DNA from 2 places in the Phascolarctobacterium faecium genome. Region 1 is predicted to be linked to the other one. Evidence: riboswitches for the same ligand, from Rfam matches in the RefSeq annotation. Region 1 holds a riboswitch; the other holds the start of a gene.
What was found. A riboswitch is a leader RNA that binds a small molecule or an ion and turns the genes downstream of it on or off. The one in region 1 is predicted to bind ZMP and ZTP.
Positions count from the first base shown of each region.

Region 2: it holds a riboswitch for ZMP and ZTP, as region 1 does, so the genes downstream of both, PFJ30894_RS10415 (phosphoribosylaminoimidazolecarboxamide formyltransferase) here and PFJ30894_RS00735 (L-lactate MFS transporter) in region 1, are expected to answer to the same signal.

Region 1 covers NZ_AP019004.1:153,149-158,486, reverse strand. The annotation lists gene PFJ30894_RS00745 (chromate transporter) at 1-95, opposite strand, end outside; gene PFJ30894_RS00740 (chromate transporter) at 92-655, opposite strand; gene PFJ30894_RS00735 (L-lactate MFS transporter) at 907-2,130, opposite strand; ZMP/ZTP riboswitch at 2,210-2,295, opposite strand; gene PFJ30894_RS00730 (helicase HerA-like domain-containing protein) at 2,473-3,957, shown strand; gene PFJ30894_RS00725 (ribonuclease domain-containing protein) at 3,969-4,484, shown strand; gene PFJ30894_RS00720 (barstar family protein) at 4,496-4,765, shown strand; gene PFJ30894_RS00715 (ABC-F family ATP-binding cassette domain-containing protein) at 4,828-5,338, shown strand, end outside.
Region 2 covers NZ_AP019004.1:2,155,839-2,161,176, forward strand. The annotation lists gene PFJ30894_RS10415 (phosphoribosylaminoimidazolecarboxamide formyltransferase) at 1-1,063, opposite strand, end outside; ZMP/ZTP riboswitch at 1,103-1,179, opposite strand; gene PFJ30894_RS10420 (4Fe-4S cluster-binding domain-containing protein) at 1,283-2,179, shown strand; gene PFJ30894_RS10425 (ATP-binding cassette domain-containing protein) at 2,453-3,238, shown strand; gene PFJ30894_RS10430 (ATP-binding cassette domain-containing protein) at 3,356-4,042, shown strand; gene PFJ30894_RS10435 (DMT family transporter) at 4,132-5,004, shown strand; gene PFJ30894_RS10440 (DUF3783 domain-containing protein) at 5,031-5,338, opposite strand, start outside.

The DNA.
Region 1 (5,338 bases):
TCCTGCTGAATGATACTGATCATTGCCAGACCGCCGCCGAAAGAAAAAAGACCGATTTTGAAAAAGACAATGAATAATTCCCAATAAAGCATCATTTTGTATCACTTCCCAGATATTTAGTGGCGCAGTAACCAAGCGCTGAGGCCAGCAGAACGATTATGGCAATGTCGAGACTGAAAAAATAGATCCCAAGCAGTGAAAAGGCCAGAATGAACCAGCCAAAATTGTTTTTGATGGAATAGGGAATCAGTTTCAGAGTTGCTGCGATCAATAAAGCTGTGATAGCAGAATTGATACCGTCAAAAAATTTCAATATATTGGGGTACTGGTCAAAACCACTGGAGGTGAAAGCCGTGACGATGACGAAAATAATGACGAAAGAAGGCAGGACGACGCCGATAGTTGCTACCAGTGATCCTTTAAGTCCCCCCAGCCTGTAGCCAAGAAAGGTAGAAGCATTGACGGCAATAACGCCGGGCAAAGACTGCGAGAGCGCAAGAACGTCAGTAATGTCTTCATCCCTGATCCATTTTTGTTTTTCAACAAATTCGTCACGTATCAGCGGTATCATTGCCGGCCCGCCGCCGATCGTGAACAGGCCGATCTTAACAAAAACAAGAAACATATGAAGATAACGCGGGCGCGAAGTATCCATAATAACCGCCTCTTTTCAGTCTGATAAATGGTGTTATTTTTATTATCGGTTATCTGCTCCAGTATTACAAGTCTGGTTGGAACAGGTAGCGGTATCGGCTGTGGCAAATAAAACCAGATATAGTATGGAAAGTAAAATGAATACCAGATGTAGATAAAATGTACTGATAGTTATGACGTTAACGAATAGGCAGAGTCTAAAACGGCATAAAATAACCCCTCCGCAGCTGTAGCGAAGGGGTTATGGTCAAATCAGAGATGTTTCTTTTCGATCAGCACGCCTACTGAAGTACGCCATTTCAAAATACCAGCGATGATGAGGCTGACAACGAAGCAGGCGGAGAAGAAATACAGGGTAATTGAATAGCTGTTGGTCGTTTCACGGATCCAGGACAGCAGCAGAGGACCGGCAATACCAGCCATGCCCCAGGCAGTCAGGATCTTGCCGTGGATGGCGCTGAGTTCTTTCGTGCCGAACAGATCGCTGAGGAAGGCGGGCATACAGGAGAAGCCGCCGCCGTAGCAGGAAATGATGACAAAGACAATCAGCTGGAAGATGAAGGCACTGCTTGTTTCTGCAAGTGCGTAGAAGGCAAAGATCTGGATCAGGAAGAAGACTACATAAACTGTACTGCGCCCGAGATAGTCGGAAATAGTAGACCAGAAAATGCGTCCCAGACCGTTGATCAGACCGATGATACCGACCATGGAGGCGGCTGCCATCGGTGTCATTTTTACTACTTCCTGTGCCATCGGTGAAGCTACTGCTAAAAGTCCGATACCGCAGGTAATATTGGTGAAAAAAATCCACCACAGTGCGTAAAATTGCCAGGTTTTGCGTGCTTCTTTGGCTGTGAACTGAGTATCCGGGAGGATACTTTTGACGTTAATGCCGGACGGCCCGCCGTTGCTTGCTTTAGGTGGTTCAAGATATAAGGCGGAGGCGGCCATGATAACCATGTACACGCAGCCGAGAATGATAAAGTTCTGTACCAGTCCGTATTTGGCAACCAGGATCTGCATCAGCGGACCTGCGATCAGGCTGGCAAAACCGAAACCCATGATAGCAAGACCGGTGGCAAAGCCGCGGTTGTTGGGAAACCATTTGACCAGCGTCGAAACAGGGGTGATATAACCGGTCCCAAGACCGATACCGCCGATAACGCCGTAAAAAAGATATAAGAGCGGCAGACTGTTGAGATGCAGTGCCAGCGCTGTACCGAACATACCCAGACCAAAGAAGCAGGTCGAGGTGAGACCGCTTTTACGCGGGCCGTATTTTTCAACGTAATCGCCCAAAAATCCCGCTGACAGTCCGAGAAATAAAATTGCGATCGAAAAAGTCCAGGTCGTTTCTTTCAGGGTAAAACCCATAGCCTGCATAATAGGCTTTGTCAGTACGCTCCAGGCGTAAACACTGCCGATGCAGATATGGATGCCGATAGCCGCCAGAGCAATGAGCCATCTGTTTTTCATAGGTAAACATCTCCTTTTCACACTAGAAAAAATCCGAGAGGGCCAAAGCCGGAAAATAAAAAAACCATCCGGGATCAGTTCTCTCTGCCCAGACGGTCGGCTGTTTCTATGGCATCGCAGTACACGTGGTTGATTCCACTTTATCCGTCAGTCCTGCGAGGTCTATTTGATTTATGTTCTCATTATAGCAAGAATTACGATAATGTCAAGCAAGGAAAAATAAAAAAACAGCAGTATAAAAACAGAACCTGCCCAGCTTGTTTACTCTTACCCTTAAATAACGTATAATAAAAATTAATATAAAGATGTAGTTTATTTTATAAAAATGCGGGAGGGAATACCATGTATTTAGCTGATGAACACAAGATTTGGGTCTGTAAAGGCGAGGATAAGATCTGCATGCTGCCGAAAATGGCAAACCGTCACGGTCTGATTGCCGGGGCAACGGGTACGGGCAAGACCGTTACTTTAAAGGTGCTGGCAGAATCCTTCAGCGAGATGGGCGTGCCGGTATTCCTGGCCGATATCAAAGGCGACGTTTCCGGTATGTGCAAGGCTGGTGAAAGCAGTGAAGGGTTTCAGAAACGTCTGCATAAATTAGGCATAGAAAATTTTGAGTTCAAAGGCTTTCCTGTACGTTTTTTTGATGTTTTCGGTAAAAAAGGGCATCCTGTCCGGACGACTATTTCCGAGATGGGGCCGGATCTGCTGAGTCGGCTTTTGGAATTGAATACCACGCAGAGCGGTATTATGACGATCATTTTTAAGATTGCCGATGATCAGGGACTGTTGCTGCTGGATCTTAAGGATCTGCGTTCGATGGTGCAGTACGTCGGTGATAATGCGGCTCAGTTCAAAACTGCCTATGGCAATGTGTCGGCTCAGAGTGTAGGCGCGATCCAGCGGGCGCTGCTGCGCTTGGAAGAACAGGGCGGAGATGTGTTTTTCGGCGAGCCGGCACTGGACATCAGGGACTGGCTGGCAGTAGCAGATGACGGACGCGGTTATATCAATCTTCTGCATTGCGTAGAGCTGTTTCAGACTCCGCTGTTATATTCTACATTTTTATTATGGATGCTGTCGGAGTTGTATGACCTGCTGCCGGAAGCAGGCGATCCGGAAAAACCTAAAATCGTCTTTTTCTTTGATGAAGCGCATCTGATTTTCAAAGACGCGCCGAAATCTCTGCTCGATAAAGTTGAACAGATCGTGCGTTTGATCCGTTCCAAAGGCGTCGGCATTTATTTTATCACCCAGCAGCCTTCTGATATTCCAGATACTGTTTTGTCACAGCTGGGAAACAAGCTGCAGCATGCGCTGCGAGCTTACACACCTAAAGACCAGAAGGGGCTGAAGGCTGCGGCGCAGGCCTTTAGAGCCAATCCTGATCTTGACGCGGCTAAAGTGCTGCCGGAGCTTGGCACCGGCGAAGTGCTGGTATCACTATTGGATGCTGACGGAGTGCCGACAATGGTGGAGCGTGCTTATGTCATGCCGCCGCGCAGCTATCTTGGCGTAGCTGACGACACGCTGCGCAACCAGCTGATAGCCTCCAGCCCGCTGTATAGTAAATATGCTGAAGCTGTAGACCGTGAGTCTGCTTATGAGATTTTGAGCGCCAAAGCCCAGCAGGATGCGGAAGCCGCAGCCAGGGCACAGGAAGAAGCGGCGCTGCAGAAAGAGCTGCGCAGCCGCAGCGCGGCTGCCAAAAAAGAACCGCCTACGGTCGCGGAAAAGCTGATCAGCAAAACGATGACGCGAATGGAAAATAAAGCTGTAGACACTATAGTACGCGGTATTTTTAATCAAATGAAAAAATGGTTTTAAAGGTGTTTGAAATGAAAAAGATTTTTGCAGCATTACTGGCTGTATTATTTATAACCGGTGCCGTGTTTGGCTGTGGCAAAACGCCTCAGACAGAGCTGAATCAGGCTAAACAGCAGGCTGCAGAGCAGGTGGCCAAAACCGCCAAAAGTGGACTGGCACAGCTGCAGGGCAAGCAGGCGCAGTTCAAAGTCGAAGAAGGGCGCGCTTATACCGGTAAGGCTGAGGTAGCTTTGTATATCCATACCTTTCATAAATTGCCGGGAAATTTTATTACTAAACGTGAAGCCGAGCGCCTGGGCTGGAAGCATAAGGGAACGCTGAATGAAGTGGCGCCCGGTAAAAGTATAGGCGGTGACAGGTATGGCAACTACGAAGGATTACTGCCGCAGAAATCAGGACGCAGCTGGAAAGAATGCGATATTGATTACAAAACCGGTAACAGGAATGCTAAACGTCTGGTGTATTCTAATGACGGACTGATCTATTATACGGACGATCATTATAAAAGCTTTGAAAAATTGTATTAAGGAGGCGGCTGATGAAAACAGTAACTTTGGCACTGGCCAGGATGCAGTCGATCAGGCAGCTGCATAAATATCTGCGTACGGAGCTTGAGCTGCCGGATTATTACGGTGAAAATCTGGACGCATTGTATGATTGTTTGACGGAAGTCTGCGAGCCTGTTATACTAAAAATACCGCAGGCGGTAGCCGCAGGTTCAGAATTAGGTTGGTATGGCGCAAGACTGCTTACAGTTGTACAGGATGCCGCCGCTGCAAATCCTAATCTTCAAGTAGAGCTTATTTAAAATATATGCAGTCTGCTCAAGCGGCAGGCTGCTTTTATTCTGTTTTACAGAGGGCGAAAAGAATGATTTTAAGTGTAGAGAAGCTGTCGCACAGCTATGGCGTCAGAACTTTGTTTAAAGATGTAACTTTTAATATTGAAATGGGCGATAAAATCGGTATTATCGGCGTCAACGGCACCGGTAAAAGCACGCTGCTGCGCGATATTGCACGCGGTGAAGCCGGTGACGGCGGCCGGATTACGGCAAATGGCAGCTGCGTGATCGAATATCTGCCGCAGAATCCTGATCATGATCCACAGGCAACGGTATTGGAACAGGTATTTCAGGGAGATTCGCCGCAGCTGGAATTACTGCAGCGTTATGAACGGGCGGCAGCGCTGGCGGCTGCTGATCCTGAGAACAGTGCGTTACAGAGCAGGCTGCTGGAACTGCAGCAGCAAATGGACAGCGCATATGCCTGGCAGCTGGAGAGCGAAGCTAAAGCGGTGCTTGATCAGCTGGGGATCAGTGATTTTAATCAGCCGATGGCGGAACTTTCCGGCGGGCAGCGCAAGCGTGTAGCACTGGCCGGAG
Region 2 (5,338 bases), 450 kb from region 1:
CGCTGCGGTGAGCGCGTTCAATATTATCACCAAACGGGAAAAAAGCATCACTGCCAAGAGAAACTCCGTGCAGCTTATGAAGCCATACTTTTTTCTCTTCACGTGTCAGCGGAGCTGGTTTTTCGGTAAAGAACTGTTCCCAAATTCCATCTGCAAGTATATCTTCATAATCGTCAGAAATATACACATCAATAGTATTGTCCCGATCAGGACGTCGAATACTGTCCTTAAAAGGCAGTTCTAAAACACTGGGGTTCTGGCGCAGCCACCAGTTATCAGCTTTATTTCCGGCAAGCCTTGTACAATGAACACGAGACTGTTGCCCCGCACCAATACCAATCGCCTGTCCATCTTTAACATAGCAGACGGAATTCGATTGCGTGTATTTCAAAGTAATCAACGCAATCAGAAGATCACGTACTGCATCCTCAGGAATTTCTTTATTGACAGTCGGACGATTTACCAGCAGCTCTGACGTAATTTTAGCCTCATTACGGTCCTGTTCAAAAGTTATACCAAATACATCTTTCGTTTCCTGTATCTCTGGAATATAAGACGGATCAATTTTTATAATATTATAAGTGCCCTTACGTTTAGTTTTTAAAATTTCCAAAGCTTCCTCTGTATAGCCGGGGGCAATAACGCCATCTGAAACTTCTCGAGCCAGCATAGCTGCAGTCTCCTTGTCACAGATATCTGATAAAGCGACAAAGTCTCCGTAAGATGACATACGGTCAGCACCACGAGCCCTGGCATAAGCAGTAGCCAACGGAGTCAGAGCTAGATCGTCAACATAATATATTTTTTTCAGTACATCGCTCATCGGCAATCCAACGGCAGCACCGGCTGGACTTACATGTTTAAAAGATGCTGCTGCAGGCAGGCCGGTAGCTTCCTTTAATTCTTTTACTAACTGCCAGCTGTTAAAGGCATCCAGAAAATTAATATAACCAGGGCGGCCGTTCAAAACCTCAATTGGCAGTTCACCTATTTTACTATAAATACGCGCCTTACTTTGATTTGGATTACAGCCATACTTCAATAGCAGCTCTTTCACGACTATTCCTCCTTAAAAATATATAAAAAAACCGACACTTCTGGGGTAAAACGCCCAGACGGTCGGCAACACCGGTCATACTCCACGTGGTTAATCCACTTCCGTCAGTTATATGACCTACTTCTGCTTTAGATTATACTTTTTACCGCTCTTTTTGTCAATTATCCTTTTATCTCTTGTCCAACTATGCTACAATTTAGAAAATACTCCAAAGGAGATGTTTTAATGACTTACTGTTACGTCTGCCCACACCGCTGCGGAGTTGACAGGGCAGAAACAATGAACAGTCCAAATGGTATTTTCGGTTCCTGCGGCTGCGGTATGCAGCCAATAGTTGCCCGTGCGGCACTGCATATGTGGGAAGAGCCATGCATAAGCGGCACCAAAGGTTCAGGCACTGTTTTTTTTAGTGGCTGCAATTTACATTGTGCATTCTGCCAAAATTACGAAATCAGCTGTTTAAATAAAGGACAGGAAATATCCGTTGAAAGATTAAAAGAAATTTATTTTGACTTAATTAAACAAGGAGCCCATAATATCAATTTAGTTACAGCAACACATTTTACTGAGGCTATTATCGCAAGCTTACAGGAACCATTGCCAGTCCCTGTAATTTATAATACCAGTGGTTTTGAAACTGTCGATACAATACACAGATTGAAAAATAAAATACAAATATGGCTTCCCGATCTAAAATATAGTGACGATTTAGCCGCAATAAAGTACAGTAATGCGCCTAATTATTTTAATACTGCTACAACGGCCATAAAAACCATGTACAAACAAGTCGGGCCCTACCAAATCGATGAAAATGGTTTATTAAAAAGTGGTGTAATTATCAGGCATCTGCTGTTACCGAATATGTTAGAAAATACACTAAGAGTAATAGACTGGATCGCTGACAATTTTGAACCGGGGCAAGTCCTGTTTAGTCTGATGCATCAATATATTCCATGCGGCCGAGCCGCTGAATACCCTGAAATAAACCGTGTTGTTACTGCAGAAGAATATCAAAAAGTTGAGCAGTACCTTTTCAATTCCGGTATTGAAGACGGCTTTATTCAGGAAGATACCGCTGCCAGCGCTGATTTTATTCCCATCTTTGATGGGACTGGAGTTTAGTTGACAAAGATTTTATAATCCTATATTATAAAAATATAATTATGAATATTGAAAGGACACTTGAACGAATGAAAAACTGATCCAATTTCGCACCTTATCTGAAAAAGACACAAAAACAGCTTAAAACCAAAAGCTTTGTTAAGTGTTGTCTTTTATCAGTAAGTCAGAATGGATCATTTTCTGCGATTTGAGGCTAAGTCTACCTTTACACCTCCCATTCTGTCTTGAATCGGGAGGTTTTTATTGTCTTCGAAAGTTAGGAGTTGAAATTATATGTACATCCTCGAAACCAATTCATTTAAATATTATTTAGGCGAAAGACTATTATTCAAACTGCCTGCTTTAAAACTACATACAAAAAGCCGTATAGGCCTGATCGGGCTGAACGGAAGTGGAAAAACAACTTTATTAGAGTTATTAGCAGGTATAAGACCAATTCCTGCAGCCGCAAAAATCATTTGCAAAACAACAATGACTATACTACCGCAATTAAAAGAAAGACTCTCCAAAAGCGGTGGCGAAACGACTCAAACCTACATCCTGCAGGCGCTCAAACAACAATCCGGTTTGCTGCTGGCAGACGAACCAACTAATAATCTTGATATGGACCATTTGTTATGGCTTGAAAAGGAACTTCGGCATTACTCAGGAGCCTTAATATTAGTTTCCCACGATCGTGATTTTTTAGATGCATTATGCAATGAAATCTGGGCTTTGGACGATAAACAACTTCAAATATATCAAGGTAATTACAGTAATTATCAGCAGCAAAAGATAATTTCTGAAAAAACTCATGATCAAGCTTATCGTAAATATATTATGCAAAAAACTCATTTAGAAACAGCTTTTTCTGCCAAACAGCAGCAAGCGCAAAAAGCTGTTAAAACCACGAAGATATCTTTATCAGAAGCCAGGATTACCGGAGCTAAACCCTACTTTGCTAAAAAACAGAAAAAGTTACAGCAAACAGGTCAATCCATACTGACGAGGTTAGACAAACTTAAACAGATAGAAAAAAGACAATCCTTACCAATAATAAAAATGAATTTACTGTCTTAAAAACTATGGCAGGGACAAATTTTAGTAAGAGCACATAACTGGTCTTATATTATTGATAAAAAACCGCTCTGGCAAACAGCAAGTTTTTCAGTAAAATCCGGCGACAAACTTGCCATCATCGGACCAAACGGCTGCGGGAAAACAACTTTACTCAAACAATTTTTAAAAGCACACAACAAACACTTGCCAAATGTGCAAATAGCCTGCGGAGCAAAAATAGGTTACTTCAGTCAGGATATTGATATTCTTGATCCTGATAAAAACCTGCTCCGTAACCTACAGTCAACGTCTTCACAAAGCGAAGCTTTATTACGTACTGTTTTAATAAGACTTCGTTTCAAACGCGAAGATTTTTTTAAACCAATACAGCTTTTAAGCGGCGGTGAAAAAGTCAAAGCTGCTTTAGCAAAAATATTAGTCAGTGACTGTAATGTACTTATGCTAGACGAACCAACCAATCACTTGGATCTGGATGCTGTAACTGCTTTAGAAGAATTATTATGCAATTATCCAGGAACTTTGATTTTTACAACCCATGACCGCCGCCTGCTTAAAGCCATTGCTAAAAATTTATTAGTCTTTGATGGAACAAAACTGAACTTTTTCCCTGGGCCATATGACGACTACTCAAATAAACAAATAAGCACTGAGTATATTGAAGCAACAGCAGATATTTTACTTATAGAAAATAAACTGGCTGAAATTATCAGTCACCTTAGCCTCAATCCAACTGAAAAATTAGAAGCAGAGTTTCAATCATTACTGGCAAAAAAACGCCTTTTATTGTCAAAGCAATCATCTTGATTTACAAAATAGTTTGCATTAGTCGAATTTAGCTGTTAAAATATAACTCACAATGTATTTTATTTTGCAATTTGTATTCAAGGAGAAAGATGATAAACAATTCACATAATAAATATATCATTTTCATATTGTTGCAAAGTTTTCTATACGGCTTAGGTAATCCACTCACTAAAATTGCTTTTGCCAGTATCACACCTTTATGGTGTCTGGCCTTTCGTTTTGGTCTGGCTTTTTCTCTCTTCGCAATTTTCTTTGCAACACGCTTAAGGAAACAGCTGCAGGCACTTTCTGCAAGCCAATATCTGCCAGCAGGATTATGTATGGCTTCAGCTTATATTTCATGTAATCTGGCATTAGAAGGAACTACGGCAACGAATGTTGGCTTTATTATGTCCTTATCAGTAATTTTCGCACCGCTTTTGTCAATAATAGTCTTACAGCGACCTTATAAACTTTCACATCTTCCTATACAACTATTGGTCATTCTCGGTATGTATCTACTCTGTAGTAATGGAGGAACGTTTTCTTTTAACCAGGGAGATTTATGGGCATTGCTTACAGCAGTCAGCGTCGCAGGAGCACTGGTCTTTGGAGAAAAATCTCTGAAAGCAACAGATGCTATCACTATTTCTGCTATTCAAACCTTTATTACGGCAGTTATCAGCATCGCAGGAGCTTTATTATTCGACGATATTAGCACTATCACTAAAATTCAACCAGAAGCCTGGGCTGTTGTTATCTATCTGGCTATTACATGTACCTGCCTGGCTTATTTTCTGCAAAACGCTGCCTTGAAATTCTTATCTTCCTCCTTAGTATCAATGCTGCAATGTACTCAACCTATTTTAACTGCTGCAGCCTCATACTTTTTACTTAATGAAAAATTAACTTTTACAGGTATGAGCGGAGCTGTAATAATTTTAGCTTGTATAATTTCTGAAAATATTTTAGAAAAAAAGTAAAACCGCGGTAAACCGCGGTTTTACTTTTACTTTTGTACTTTATTACGTCTTTCAGCTTCCATCTTCTTAAAAGCTTCTCTTTCCTGGCAAAGTTCCTCATATAAAGCCAGGCCATTCCAACTTTTATTATTTTCCGTAATCATCGCTTTTAACTCTATTCTTCCTACCCCTACACGCTGCAAAGCAATTAAAAATTTTTGTAACTTGCTGCCGTCAAATCCATGCAGCACCAACATTTCTTCCTGAAATTCTTCTCCCTGATAAACTTCTCCGTGATTTTCTATTCCAGAAATTCCCAATAAAGCTCCCAGCGGCTGCTCATACTCTGCTCTTG